One region of the Halobacillus rhizosphaerae genome, then DNA from elsewhere that is predicted to be linked to it. Evidence: a T-box and tRNA genes for the amino acid it is inferred to sense, from the RefSeq annotation. Region 1 holds a T-box; the other holds one or more tRNA genes.
The links. A T-box is a leader RNA that pairs with one kind of tRNA and senses whether it is charged. The one in region 1 lies ahead of leuS (leucine--tRNA ligase), so its partner is inferred to be a tRNA-Leu.
Positions count from the first base shown of each region.

Region 2: it has a tRNA-Leu gene. The T-box ahead of leuS (leucine--tRNA ligase) is inferred to sense a tRNA for this amino acid. The anticodon was not compared.

Region 1 is NZ_JAUTWQ010000010.1:2,875-10,310, forward strand. Features, by position in the region: gene leuS (leucine--tRNA ligase) at 1-1,005, opposite strand, end outside; T-box leader at 1,056-1,276, opposite strand; gene Q7A53_RS11530 (class I SAM-dependent methyltransferase) at 1,487-2,092, shown strand; gene Q7A53_RS11535 (tetraprenyl-beta-curcumene synthase family protein) at 2,069-3,109, opposite strand; gene Q7A53_RS11540 (alpha/beta hydrolase) at 3,161-3,946, opposite strand; gene Q7A53_RS11545 (gamma carbonic anhydrase) at 4,016-4,531, shown strand; gene Q7A53_RS11550 (C39 family peptidase) at 4,541-5,416, shown strand; gene asnB (asparagine synthase (glutamine-hydrolyzing)) at 5,397-7,310, opposite strand.
Region 2 is NZ_JAUTWQ010000003.1:158,084-165,519, forward strand. Features, by position in the region: gene Q7A53_RS06065 (hypothetical protein) at 1-528, shown strand, start outside; gene Q7A53_RS06070 (hypothetical protein) at 528-833, shown strand; gene Q7A53_RS06075 (hypothetical protein) at 826-1,005, shown strand; gene Q7A53_RS06080 (hypothetical protein) at 1,066-1,395, shown strand; tRNA gene Q7A53_RS06085 (tRNA-Asn) at 1,754-1,826, shown strand; tRNA gene Q7A53_RS06090 (tRNA-Glu) at 2,486-2,560, shown strand; gene Q7A53_RS06095 (HNH endonuclease signature motif containing protein) at 2,672-3,133, shown strand; tRNA gene Q7A53_RS06100 (tRNA-Leu) at 3,151-3,212, shown strand; gene Q7A53_RS06105 (DUF2828 family protein) at 3,839-5,290, shown strand; gene Q7A53_RS06110 (hypothetical protein) at 5,326-5,499, shown strand; gene Q7A53_RS06115 (hypothetical protein) at 5,598-6,848, shown strand; gene Q7A53_RS06120 (hypothetical protein) at 6,916-7,317, shown strand.

The sequences.
Region 1 (7,436 bases):
AATCGCTCCACTTCCATAACTCATCAATACATAATCAGCTACCCAGATAGGTAACTTACTGCCATTAATAGGATTGACTGCATAAGCCCCTGTGAAAACACCAGTTTTATCTTTCGCTAAATCCGTACGTTCAAGATCGCTCTTATTTTGAGCTTTCTCAAGATAAGCTGCTACAGCAATTTTCTGGTCTTCAGTGACAATATCTTTCACTAGCGGGTGTTCCGGAGCAAGCACTGCATAAGTGGCTCCAAACAACGTATCCGGTCTAGTTGTAAACACATCAAAAGAAAGTGAATGACTTTCAATGTCGAAAGTGACTTCAGCTCCTTCTGACTTACCAATCCAGTTACGCTGCATATCTTTAATGCTTTCCGGCCAATCAAGTTCTTCTAAATCATCAAGTAAGCGATCAGCATAGGCCGTGATCTTTAACATCCACTGTTTCATCGGACGGCGCTCAACTGGATGCCCGCCTCGCTCACTTTTTCCATCAATAACTTCCTCGTTGGCAAGTACTGTTCCAAGAGCAGGGCACCAGTTCACAGCTACTTCATCAATATAGGCAAGACCTTTTTCGTAAAGTTTAAGAAAGATCCATTGAGTCCATTTATAATAATTAGGATCAGTCGTATTTACTTCACGCTCCCAATCGTAGGAAAAACCCAGCTCCTGAATTTGTCTGCGAAAGGTTTGAATATTCTGCTCGGTAAATTCTTCAGGATCATTCCCTGTGTCCAGAGCGTATTGCTCTGCAGGCAAACCAAATGCATCCCACCCAATTGGATGCAGCACCTCAAACCCCTGCATACGTTTCATTCTAGAAAGAATGTCCGTTGCTGTATATCCTTCTGGGTGGCCAACGTGCAGGCCGGCACCAGAAGGGTAAGGGAACATATCAAGGGCATAGAATTTCTCTTTATTTGACTGACTATCCGTCTGAAAGGTCTTATTAGAAAGCCAGTAATTCTGCCATTTCTTTTCAATTGTCTTATGATCGAAAGCCATGTTCTTTCCTCCTGTTCACTCTTAAATATAAAAAAAGCCTCTCATCCCAAAAATGGGACGAGAAGCTTTATTCCCGCGGTACCACCCAAATTAACGTGACCATTCACGTTCACTTGAAATCGATAACGGTGATTGAAACCGGCAAAAGCTACCATTTGAGTTCACTTCTGCGACATCCAAGGCGAGTTCATAAAGTTCAAGGTCAGCTTTCACCAGCCGCTGACTCTCTAGGACTTAAAGCTTTACTACTACTCCTTTTCCACGTCTTTGCATGTATAACCGTATATTAATGAAAGAACCCCTCTTTGTCAAGCTGAGGACGATTCTATAACCATAAGGAACTCTGATTCCTTTAAGCTAAAGGTCGTGTGATCGCAGCAGGCAGATGTTAGAATTAAGGTGCATCCCTTGCTCAACTTCCACCACTTTCATCTACAAAATTGAGAAAGGGAAATTTATTCAAACAAAGGAACTTAGACTAATGACCTTAAAAAAAGTATTACCATATGCTCATGAGCTAATGAAAGAAGTTCTAAAAGAAGGAGACACAGCTATCGATGGGACATGCGGAAACGGACATGATACGGTATTTCTTGCAAATCTGGTAGGGGAAACCGGCCGCGTATATGGGTTTGATATTCAAGCACAGGCCATTGATTCAACAAGCGATCGCTTGAGAGAGGATGGAATGGAAGATCGAGTCGAGCTGATTCAAGATAGTCATGGAAGCTGTATGAACTACATTTCTACCGCTCATTTATCTTCTTTACAGGGAGCGATTTTCAACTTGGGCTATCTGCCAGGCGGTGATAAGTCAATTGTTACTACACCGACGGAGACCATCGCATCGCTAGAACACTTATTCGCGAATTTAAATAAGGATGGCCTCATCGTACTTGTTATTTACCACGGACATCCTGGAGGACAAGAAGAAAAAAATGCCATTCTCGACTTTGTAAGTCAACTGGACCAAAACTCTTTCCAAGTGCTGCAATACAATTTTCTAAACCAAAGAAATAATCCGCCTTTTGTAGTTGCTATAGAAAAATTAAAGCCTGAGAACCTAAACAGGTCGCTCCGGCTTTAATTTATGGTACATTTTCGTATTAAGATAAAAGAAGGTGGCTTTCTTTCCGCTTACTTTCAGCAGATCCTTAACAAAGCTCTTCGCATTGGATAGCCTGCCGACTTTACGATCAGCTAAATACATACCAACCAGACCTGTATGGATCATGTGGTGGAACTTCGCATCTGGAAGTTTCTGAACTTCTTGATGTGTCTGCTCCACAAAAAACTTAAAGCGGTTCTTCATTTCTTCTTCGTGAGCATAATAAGAGCAAAAGTTTAAATCACCTTCTTCAAGGTCTTCCTGCTGATCTATATAATAATCAAGTAGAATGTGAAGGCCCTGCATAAAAGGAAAGTAACTCTTTTCTATTTGTACAGCAAGTGGCTTATCCATCGCTCCTCCCAAAGTATAAGAAACGAGACAGAATATACCTAATGTAGATCCCGTGCAAGCAGAAAACTCGTACCACTCCAGGTTAGGCCAGCTTGCCTGATGGTTTTCAAACCATTCTTTTAATCGAGGTATCCGTTCTTCTTCAATTACATGTTTATGTACTTGAAGATCATTATACAATCCCCCCAGCTTAACTGTATGGTCTGATACAAATGAATAGGTGTCTGAGCTTTTCAGCACCGTTTGACAAGTGCTTACCAGCGCATGTAAATAACCGCCATCATCTTTATCAGCACGATAATAATAATAGTCTTTCAGCTCATTTCCAGGTGTTAAGGCATCCGTCATCGCCTGGTGCAGCATACGAAAGTCTTTGGGATCCATGGAAGTACTGCGGTCGCACAGGTTATCCAAATAGTCGCTGATAGTCTGATAAGCGACGATAAAGCGGATAGCTTCCGCCCACTTTTCACCAGCTAATAATGCGTAAATAGAACCTCCTTCACAATGAAAGGTTTTCTCTTTAATGCTGGCCAGCGCCTGGCTTCGTAATTCCTGATTCGGGATGGCCTGTGCTTTATTTATCCACTGATCTAATTCTTGATGGACGCGAGGGAATATCGTTCGATAAACTCGAACCATCAACTTAACTGAATTGTGCGGAACTTGTCCAGACAAGATAGATCCTCCTATCTATGATTTAATTAATTGTTGTTGTAAGAACTGCAGAGTGTATTGGTAAACTATTTCACTATCCGGCTCATTAAAAAGTTCGTGATAAAAACCTTCCCATTCTTTATAGGTCTTTTCTTTAACAGCTGTTTTATGAAACCACTCTAATGTTTTACTTTGATCGACAATATAATCCTCTCCCGCCTGCATAACTAACAGCGGAACATCCGGAAACTGATCAATATAATCAAAAGACTCTTGAATAGCCTTGCGAAATTCACGATACCACCTTACTGATACACGATCAAGAATAAACGCATCTTCCTGATCCCTGGTGCTCACTGTCTCGTTCCTTGTTACTAAGTGAGGATTTAAAGGAGATTTCACTCGTAATGATGGCCAGATTGCATTTAAAATATGCGAAATAACTTCCATAGGTTTGGAGGGTCCATTCATTATTCCCGCTGCAGGAGAGGAGAGAATGACTCCGGAGACAGAGGGTTTCAATTCTTCCATGGCTCGTATCACAGCAGTCCCTCCCATACTATGCCCCAATAGGAATAAGGGAACTTGGTCATCCGCTTCAAAAATCCACCCTTTAATGGTTTGTATGTAACTATCAAAACGTTTAATATGACCTTTTAACCCCGGAGTATCACCTTGCCCAGGAAGATCACCATAAATAACGTTAAAGCCATCCTCATGAAATCGCTTGGCAAGCTCATGGTAGCGCCCTGCATGTTCAAATGCACCATGGACAATAATAATAGTACCCAAAGGGTTATTGCACTTTACTATTTTTTTCATGACTTCTTCCCCTTAAAACGAAACTATATTTGCTATACTGTACATAGTCATATTATAAGGGGGTTTATAATGATTTGCGAATATAAAGGAAAGATGCCTCAAATTGATCCCACTGCCTTTACTGCTGAAGATGCGGTCATCACTGGGGACGTAGTTATTGGAAAGGATTCAAGCATCTGGTTTAAAACAGTCATCCGAGGGGATGTAGCTCCCGTCAAAATAGGCGAACAAGTCAATGTTCAAGATTTAAGCATGCTTCATCAAAGTCCAGGCCAGCCATTAACGATTGAAGACGGGGTAACTGTTGGACACCAAGTTACTCTTCATTCCGCCAGTATTAAGAAAAACGCCTTAATTGGTATGGGGTCCATCATTTTGGATGGTGCAGAAATTGGAGAAAATGCTTTTATCGGTGCCGGCAGCCTTGTGCCTCCAGGGAAAGTAATTCCAGCTAATACCCTTGCATTCGGCAGACCGGCAAAAGTGATCCGAGAATTAAATGAAGAAGATTATAAAGAACTTGACCGTATCCGGCAAAGTTATGTTGAAAAAGGGCGCTACTATAAAGAAATATTAGACAGGTGATCTACTTCTATGAGCACTTTTTTATTACTATTCAGTTTAACCGCCGCGATCTATTTATCTGTGCATTCCCGAAAGCTTGTGCCCTCCCTTAAAAGGAAAGCCTTGCTTTATAGCCGGTTATTTTTCTTAGTAAGCGTGTGTATTCTTCTCTATTTCTCCTTTGAATACCATTGGGCAGCTAAAAGTAAAGCCTTCTATTCTGCCTATATCGCTGGTCAAGAAACTGAAGCATTGTCCAGGGAAGGGAATAAGAACCTGCAAAGAGCTGAAGGCGACTCACTCTCTCCCTCTATCAAATTGAATGTCCCCCTTGTAGAGCAGTTCCCTGAATTGCCACGAGGCTGTGAGGTCACCAGTTTAACTATGCTCTTTAAGTTTAATGGTGTCGATATGGATAAGCTTACTCTAGCAGATGAAGTTAAGAAAAACCCTGCAAAATTGCATATTTCAAAAGGAAAAGTGTACTATGGTGACCCAAACGACGGGTTTGTGGGAGATATGTACACGTTGAAAAATCCAGGACTGGGAGTATATCACAAACCTATTTTGGAGCTCGCGCAGAGCTATTTTGATGAACGAGCCATTGATTTTACCGGCCAGGACTTTTCTCAGCTATTAGAGTACTTAAACCAAGGACAGCCGGTTTGGGTGATTATTAACTCAGATTATAAGAAGCTGAATAAATCCTATTTCAAAACCTGGATCACTCCAAATGGAAAGCGGCAGATCACAAGAAAAGAACATTCCGTTGTGGTTACTGGATACGATAAGAATTACATCTACTTTAATGATCCATTAAATCGAACAAAAAAAGCACCCATTAAAAGCTTCAAAGAAGCATGGGTGCAAATGGGGAAGCAAGCAATTACGATCTCGAAGCCGTAAGCTTGCTTCTTGTTTTATCTTCTTCCATTAAATGTTCTAACGGAATTTTTCTTTCGATATAAATTTGGTGCCACAGCATAAACATTAGGACGGTCCAAATCTTGCGGCTATAGTCACCTTTCCCCTGACAATGAGCTTCCAATAGATTCAGAATGTATGGCTTGTCAATAAGATAACTCGTTTCGCTTTCATGAATTAACGTTCTCGCCCACTCATTCAATTCATCTTTTAGCCAGTGACGAATAGGAACAGGGAAGCCAAGTTTTTTACGGTCGAGTACATGATCAGGAATAATCCCTCTGGATGCTTGCCTTAAAATGCTCTTCGTTGTTCCATCAGCAATTTTCAGATCTACCGGAATTTCTCTAGCGGCTTTAAACACTTCTTTATCTAGAAAAGGAACACGCAGCTCAAGTGAATGCGCCATCGTCATTTTATCAGCTTTCAGAAGGATATCTCCGCGCATCCAAGTGTGGATATCTATATACTGCATTTGGTTAACCAGATCATATGAACCTGCATTTTGATAAAGAGATTCAGTCACCTTTTGATAAGGCAGTTCATGACGGTAGTCTTTGAGGAGCGCTTGTTTCTCTGCTTCTTCAAACATTTTAGCGTTTCCGATATAACGATCTTTAAGTGGTGTGGTTCCTCTTTGTAAGAAACTCTTACCTCTTACTCCTTCCGGAAGCACATCCGCTACTTTTCCGATCATCTTCTGAAGGGTGCTGGGAATATGCTGAAATGCTTTCAGTGACTCCGGCTCCCGGTAAATATTATATCCACCAAACAATTCATCACTGCCTTCGCCGGAAAGCACGACAGTGACGTGCTTACGTGCCTCACGAGCAACAAAATAAAGCGGCACACAGGCAGGATCAGCTAATGGATCATCCATATGATACATAATCTTAGGAAGCTTCTGCACATATTCTTCTGGTGTAATCATATAAGAAATATTCTCTACTCCTAATTTTTCAGCAGTTTCTTTCGCAACATCTACTTCAGAGTAGCCTTCTCGTTCAAACCCTACAGAGAAAGTTTTAATATTAGGGTTAAATTGCTTCGCCATAGCGACAATAATAGTAGAGTCAATGCCCCCAGACAGAAAAGAACCTACAGGAACGTCACTTCGCATATGTTTATTTACCGAATCAAACATCACATCTTGGATCTTGCTGATCCAATCAGTCTTGCTCATTAATTTAGGCTGAAAGGTTGCGTGGAAATAGCGATGAAACTCGATAGATTCCCCCGGCTTCTTAACGAAATAATGACCTGGTTCAACTTTATGAATACCTTCTGTTAAGGTCATTGGTTCTGGTGCAAATTGATAACTTAAGTAATGCTGAAGCGCATCCGTGTTCACTACTTCATTTTGTTTAGCCACGGTCAGGCTTTTTTTCTCAGAAGCAAAGTACATCCCATCCTCTTCGGAAGCATAAAAAAGAGGTTTGATACCAAAAGGGTCTCTTGAACCATAAAGAGTTTGTTCCTGCTTGTCCCAAATAAGGATAGCAAACATACCACGCAATTCTTGAAAGGCACGTTCTCTTTTTTGATGAAACAGAGCTGCAATCACTTCTGTATCCGATTCAGTTGCAAATGTAGCACCCTGCTCTTTTAACTCTTCTCGCAGTTCTACATAATTATAAATTTCCCCGTTAAAAACCATCCAATAACGGTCATTTTCATAGCTCAGCGGCTGGTGACCACTTTCAATATCAATAATGCTTAATCTTCGAAACCCAAAGGATATATAATCATCGTGAAAGAAACCTTCATCATCAGGTCCACGATGAGTAATTAAATCATTGCGATATTTGAACGTCGCTTGTTGTTCGTCATCAGGGAGGGAAGGAAGATCTCTAATCATTCCAATAAATCCACACATAGACGTTCCTCACTTTCTTTTTTGCTGTCTAAACTTACGAGTCAAAATTATACCATAAATCAATGACCTCTTCGAGAGCCTATATTGGTCATTTTATGTAATATTCCCTAAAAAAAACATCGTTCT
Region 2 (7,436 bases), on a different contig from region 1:
AAAACACCTATCCAAGAACAAATCGAATCAGAAGGTGAACTACAACTTCATGAAGGTTTGAATCAAGTTGAAGTTAGTGAAGGTGTTGTGGTTAAAGAAAAGGCACATCCTTATTATGCTTCAAACTATAATGCCTACTACATAAACCATGATACAATGGTTGAAGATCAAAGTGAAGAAAAGGGTGCAGGAATGCTATCTTCACCTGTCAAAACAATAGTCTCTTTATATGAGAATAATAAACTAAAAAAATTCACTACTTTCTATGCTACTACAAATGTAATGGGAATAAAAATATCAGAAAGTGATTTCGATACTGATGCTACTTATTATGTAACTTACATAGCTATGGATTATGAAACTGCCTATAACAAAAACTCATCCATTGAATATGTAAGAAGTCTTCGAGATTCACATGATGAGTTAGTGGATAGGGTTATAGATCATGGAGAACAGATTTCTATGGATAAATGGGCGATTGTGGAATTATACGCAAAATTAAAAGCCTATAGGGAAGGTGGAAACTAATGAAGAGTATTGAACAAGCAGTACAAGACATGATTGATAATGGTGAAATCACTCAAGAACAATTAGATGAAATGGTTGCCAAGCATAAAGAAGCAAGCACTCTTAATAAGGATGTTTCTGAACTTGGAAAATCATTAATCATTACATATATGAATGACAATAAACTTGGAGATTTAATCTCTATGGCATTTATGAATGTCGATATGGTTGCAAGAATGGTGCAAGCACAAGCCATTCAAGTGCAACAATTATCAGCTAAAATTACAGAGTTAGAAGAAAAATTGGAGGAACTAAATAATGCTTAACCTATTTCGTTACATGCTAGAAAACAATATGACAACCCTTGCCGAGATTTATGAGCCTTACCAAACTAATCTTAGAAATGAATACAGCCAAAAGGTTGTTGATGGTGAGATTACAGAAGCACGATATAAAGAAATCACTGGTGAAGACTACGTTGCACCAGAAGTGCAATAAATAATTATAAAATAAGGGTTCTTAATTGAACCCTTAAAACGAAAAGGAGGTAATATCTATATGGTTAATAGACCCTATATGTTCGGTGAATTATTAAGAGTATTAAAATCCGAAGACCTAGTGGCATATTGCTATGAAGGTGAAAGTAGAGGTTCAATTGCGTTCTTTAATCAAGGTCATATAACTGTTATTACTCCTAATAATTATGTCTTACAGGAACAAAATTTGGATGATGAGTTGATCAGCACTTTTGAATTATGGGGATTCATTCATAATATGGATAACTCAGATATTAGAATTGAAGCAATGAATAGATTATATGATGTATATTTGAATTTTTATCAATATATGCCTTTACTCAGAGAGTTTCCATTTCGATTGGAAAAATAATTTAAATTATGTAGCATATCTGTTTGACAAGAACAACAAATAATGATATTATAAGTACATAAGGTTGAGAGATAAAGAAAACCTTATCGTGACGGCAATCACACAAAAGGCAAAACACATCAATTCTTCTAAAATTGTTGTGTTGATGAAGAAGTTTATTACTTTTTCTTTGGTTACTAGCTTGGAAAGGAAACCTACATTAAATTGTGGGTTTCCCAAAATAAATTTTAATAATGTAACATATTGATTTGACAAGTACAACAAATAATGATAAGATATAAATAGTTAAAAGACACCTACAGCAATAACACATTGTACATATTAGGAAAAATACATTGAGTGTCTTGTTTAAAATTATTTGCCTATAGCTCAGTTGGTAGAGCATCTGACTGTTAATCAGAGTGTCGGGAGTTCAAGTCTCTCTAGGTAAGCTAACCAATAGATTGAGAATGACCAATCTTGCCGATTAGGGCGGTATAAAAATACTAATAGTATATCTAGATTAGAGATTGTCTAATCCGTCATTAAATAATCTTAGAGGTAGAAAAGGTTCTCTACACGCTATCATACATTTACTATACTCTTAATTATAGAGTGACACACTTTAAATGTATCGTAGTTATCAGAGATGAGGGTAATGCCGACCCTCCTAAGATTATGTATAAAAAGATAGTTTTATCAAAATTATTTGGTTCTTAAAGTCTTCTTGAAACAGGGCAGGAAATAGGTTGTAAATCCTTAACCTCAAGGCTAGTCACTTGTTTATTTTAAATAAACGTGGAGGTTATAATTCCTTTAATGCCATAAATCCCTTACTATGATGTGGTGAGTCACACATAAGAAGCTTTTAAGAACCAAATAATTAGGTTCAATTACCTCAACCCCTTAAATGACAAGGGCTTCGCTGTGGAGGCATCTATGCTGATAGATAAAGAAAAGCACTATATAGATGGAAAATAATGTCACAGAAATAAGTAGTGAGATAGGTACACGAATTACACCAGACTTTGATCTGGCTAAGTCATTTTTAGGATAGTGAGACTTTGGGAACTCACCAGTTGTGATAGGCAACAGAAAAACCTATCATTATGTCGCATTGGACAAATTGGAATAAGTCACCTGCCTTTCACGCAGGAGATTAGGGGTTCAAATCCCCTATGCGATATTTAAGGCACGTACAGCAATCACATACAACAAACTACTATTGGGTAAGTAAAGGTTTGTGCCTTGTAAGTTATAAATGCAATAAATAATTACATATTAAGAAGTTGATAACTTGAAACCATTAGTTGATTTACCAAACAGATTGAAACCTATTGAGATTGAAGTAAATGATAGAGGTTGTCATTTAGTAACATCACATAGTAAATCAAAAGACGGTCATGTAAAAATTAGAGTTAATAACAAAAGATTTCTTTTACATAGAATAGCGTATGAACAAAATATTGGAAAAATTCCAGATGGTTTAGTTGTAAGACATAAATGTGATAATGCTAACTGTATAAATCCAAAACATCTAGAACTTGGAACACATGCTGATAATGTAAATGATAGAGTTAAAAGAAACCGATCCGCTAAAGGTTCAAAAAATGGCAGATCAAAATTAACAGAAGATAATGTTAAATACATAAAATCAAATTTAGAATTGAAAAATAGTCATTTAGCAAAATTGTTTAATGTTGACCGAAAAGTTATTTATGACATAAGAAATGGTAATACATGGAAACACATTTCGTGACTTTATCTGGGTAGACGTGGGCTTGGTTCACTACCTGCTTTGGGAGCAGGAGTTCGGGGGTTCAAATCCTCCTGCCCAGACTTGGGGACTTAATCCCCTGCCTTACTGGTGTTCTAGGCTTAAAGACGAAGACCAATTTTGAACCACACGTATCGTGTGACTCATAATTTACAATTCCTTGTACGCTATTTCTAAATTGTTGAGAGTTATAGGAAAATAGCGAAATAAAGAAAACTCTCAATTTTTAGTTACAGATTGTTACAAGGCGATCTGTAACGCTAATAATGTTCGAGTGTTGCGTATATTGGTCTTACCGAGAATGGCAACTAGAACCGAATAGACACATACAGCAAAATTACATACATTACAGATAATTTTGAAAATTAATATTAAGCAAGTTTAATTAGTGTCTAGTTTATAAAGTCCACAATACTCTGTGCGAATATAGTATGGGGTGTGGCATTAAATTAATAACCAGACTCATACAGCAATTTTTAAAAATAGTGGATAAATACAACAAATAATTATTTTTTAGAGTCTAGTTTTGCTTAAAAAGGCACATACAGCTATTTAAACAACTCAAGCGATATTTTGAAAAATACTTCGTGCCTTGATATTAAGCAGATTCTTGCATTTTGAATAGAACATAAATTTAGAATTTGAGAATGTGTTTAATAATACATAGAGTAAAAGGGGAAATAAATAATGTTGAATCATTTAAAAAATGAATTTAATAAGACACAAACTGCTAATGGTGCTTTTGCATATGCCTCTACAAAATCTGATGTTTTAGATTTATTTGCATTAGGTGGAGCTTATCGTAATCGAAAAGATGAAGAAGTTGTTCAATTGTTTTCTAAGGCATTTGCAGAAAATACTTTATTAGCTTTAAAGACATTGTTTTATTTGAGGGATGTAACTCAAGGACAAGGTGAGCGTAGATTTTTCCGTTTAGCTTTGAACCATCTTGCTTTACATAATAAAGAAGCCCTATCTAAAAATCTACATCTAATACCTTCATTTGGTCGTTGGGATGATCTATGGGTTCTTCTTGAAACTAGTCTTAAGAATGAGGTAGTTGAATTAGTAAGACAACAATTACTTTTAGATAGAGTATCAGATAGTCCAAGTTTACTTGGTAAATGGATGCCATCTGAGAATGCTTCAAGTCTCCAAACGAAGAAATATGCAAGAATATTAATTCAAGCATTCAACACTGAACCAAAGAAATACCGTAAATTGCTTTCCAAACTAAGGAAAAAAATCAACATTGTTGAAACAAAACTTACTAGGAAAAATTATAAATCTATCCAGTATGACAAACTTCCTTCTAAAGCAGGTATGATTTATCGTGGTGCTTTCTTTAGAAATGATGAAGTTCGTTATAAAGAGTTTTTGGATAGCCTTTCAAAAGGTGAAAAGACTGTTAATGCAGGTACTTTATATCCTTATGAAATTGTTTCTAAAGCACTTGGAATGCGTTATGGACAAAATAGAGAAGAGGTTCAATTACTTGACGGTATGTGGAACAATCTTCCTAACTTCATTGGAGATAGAAAAGAAAACTCTATTGCAGTTGTTGATGTATCTGGAAGTATGTATGGAACTCCTATGGAAGTTGCAATCTCACTAGGCATTTACTTAGCAGAACGCAATGAAGGACATTTTCATAATCATTTCTTTACTTTTAGTGAAAGACCTTCACTTCAACAAATAAAAGGAACTAATATTGTTGAGAAAGTTTCCAATATGTCACGTGCAGATTGGGGAATGTCAACCAATATTGAATCGGTTTTCAAAAAGATTCTATTGACAGCAGTTAATAACAATGTTCCTGCTGATGAAATGATTGACAGACTATACATAATTTCTGATATGCAATTCAATCAATGTGTTAGTGGTGCAAAAACTCACATCTTTAAAAATCTAGCTGAACAATTTGAACTTAATGGTTACAAATTACCAAAGTTAGTTTTCTGGAATGTGAACGCTTTTATGAGTAATGTACCATTCACAATGGATGAAAATGGAGTGCAATTAGTTTCTGGTTTCTCTCCAAGTATCTTCCAAAACCTACTAGGTAATGAAGAAGTAAATCCATATGAATTAATGTTGGAAGTAGTCAACTCTGAAAGATATAAAGAGATTACAGTTTAATCTGTGATCTCTTATGAGAAAAAGGAGATAACAATATGAAAATGACACGTAGAGAACGAAGAGAAGAAGCACGTAAAAATAAAACAGAATTTGAACCACAGTATAATGGTCGCACACCTAAGTCATATGAAGAGTTTTATGGTAAAGGCTATGAGCGATTCAATACTAAATTTGTAACAATTAAAGAAGTTGAAGAAGTAACTGAATAGTTTCTTGCGAAAGCAAGTGGTCGGGAAGATAGGAATAAGTCAAGGGCATTTGCTCTTGGCTTATTTGAATGATGACAAATATGAGGTGTAAATTTTTAATGAGTGATTTTAATTTAGAAAGATTACAAGGTGAAACTAGATTTAGACATTTAGTTAGGTTATCAGTCGGGAAATTAAGTAAAGAACATTCACTTGATTGGTTAGATTTAGTTGATATGTTTGGTCTAGATTACTCTGCTGAAACCTTAAGAAAAAAATCTTATGGTTGGAAAGATTTTGTAGAGAATGAAGAACTAGAAAGATTAAATGCAGAAGAAGATATTGCTTACAAAGAAACAAATGAAATTCTTTCAAATGGTAGTCATAAGTCAGATAAGCTTATTCGAATGAATGCAGAACAATTAAAAGATGTTGATTACCTGTTGAAAGCACATGGTTTCGACAAAAAAGATTGGCAACTAGTAAATGCAAGAAATAATATTTGGAATGTCTATAGTACAGCAGATAAAATACAAGAATTATATTCAAGTAAGATCACTGTTAAACCTAGAGTTGATGGTTTCGATTTAGATAAATTATTAGAATTAGTGACTACGAAGCGTGATCAGATTATAATAGAAAAAAATGAGACTATTGCTCAAGATAAACTACTTGAAATTTCATTATTTGATATGCATTTTGGTATATCTACGTTGGAAGATTATTGTAATTATCTACTAGAGATTGTACATAGAATTAGATCACGTAAATGGGACACAATTTTAATTGTGGTTGGGCAAGACTTATTACACAATGACAACTTTAGAGGACAAACTGCAAATGGCACAAATATTGAAAAAACTAACATGGAAGTTGCTTTTGATGAAGCATTACAGTTTTACGAAACTATATTTAAAGAATCACTAGAAAATGCTGATAATGTAGAAGCAAAGTATGTAAAGGGTAATCATGATGAATCATTAAGCTATGGTTTATTTAGAGTATTGATGAAGATTTTTCCACAAGCTAAATTTGATTCAAGTCTAAAGCAAAGAAAAGCATTCACTTGGAAAAAGGTCTTTATTGGACTTACTCATGGTGATAAAGGTGTGAATAGAATCACTGAAAACTTCATGTCTGAGTTTGGAAAATTGATTGCAGAAGCAGAAATAAGAGAAGTACATAGTGGTCATTTACATACAGAAATCACAAAAGATAAATTTGGTATTGTTCAGAGAACTTTAGCTACAGCAAACAAGACAGATGAATGGCATGAAGATAATGGATTTGTAGGTGCTAATAAGAGATTTCAACTATTTGAATATTCTCAAGATAGCCTTGATGCAATTTATTATATTCAATTTAAATGATAAACGAGATTGAGCGAATTAAACTCGCTTAATATATAAATTAAAAACGAAGAGGAAGATGATGAAGATGAACAGAAAAGAAGAATTAATGAGTTATATCAATCTACTAACAAAACTTAAAGATAGTGGAATGAAATGTGACAAAGAACTTAATGAAGCAGTAGTGGAATTGCATAACCTAGTTTTAAATAACAATGAAAGTGTTTTTATATTTGTTATTGAAAATACCTATGAAGGTCTTCAAAAAAGCAGAGATACATTCAAAAAAATGCTTGGAAACACAGTTAATATTCACCAGAGTCGTAGTTGCACTAGAAAATGTGAACTTAAAAATAAGCATGTTTCTATAATTATTCAAATGTATGTAGATGACTATAATTATGATTGTAATAGAGGTTTAAGACCAGATTATATTATTAATAATGGTGATAATACATTAATTGAAAAAATGGCATTGAGTATAAAATGATAATTTAATAAAAAAGTAATTTTATACAAAAGTGACACAAATTAACTTAGTTAAGGGTATTCTTAATGAGAGGGATATTTGAGAATTTTATTCAGCATCCAATTTTTATAATTGGGTGC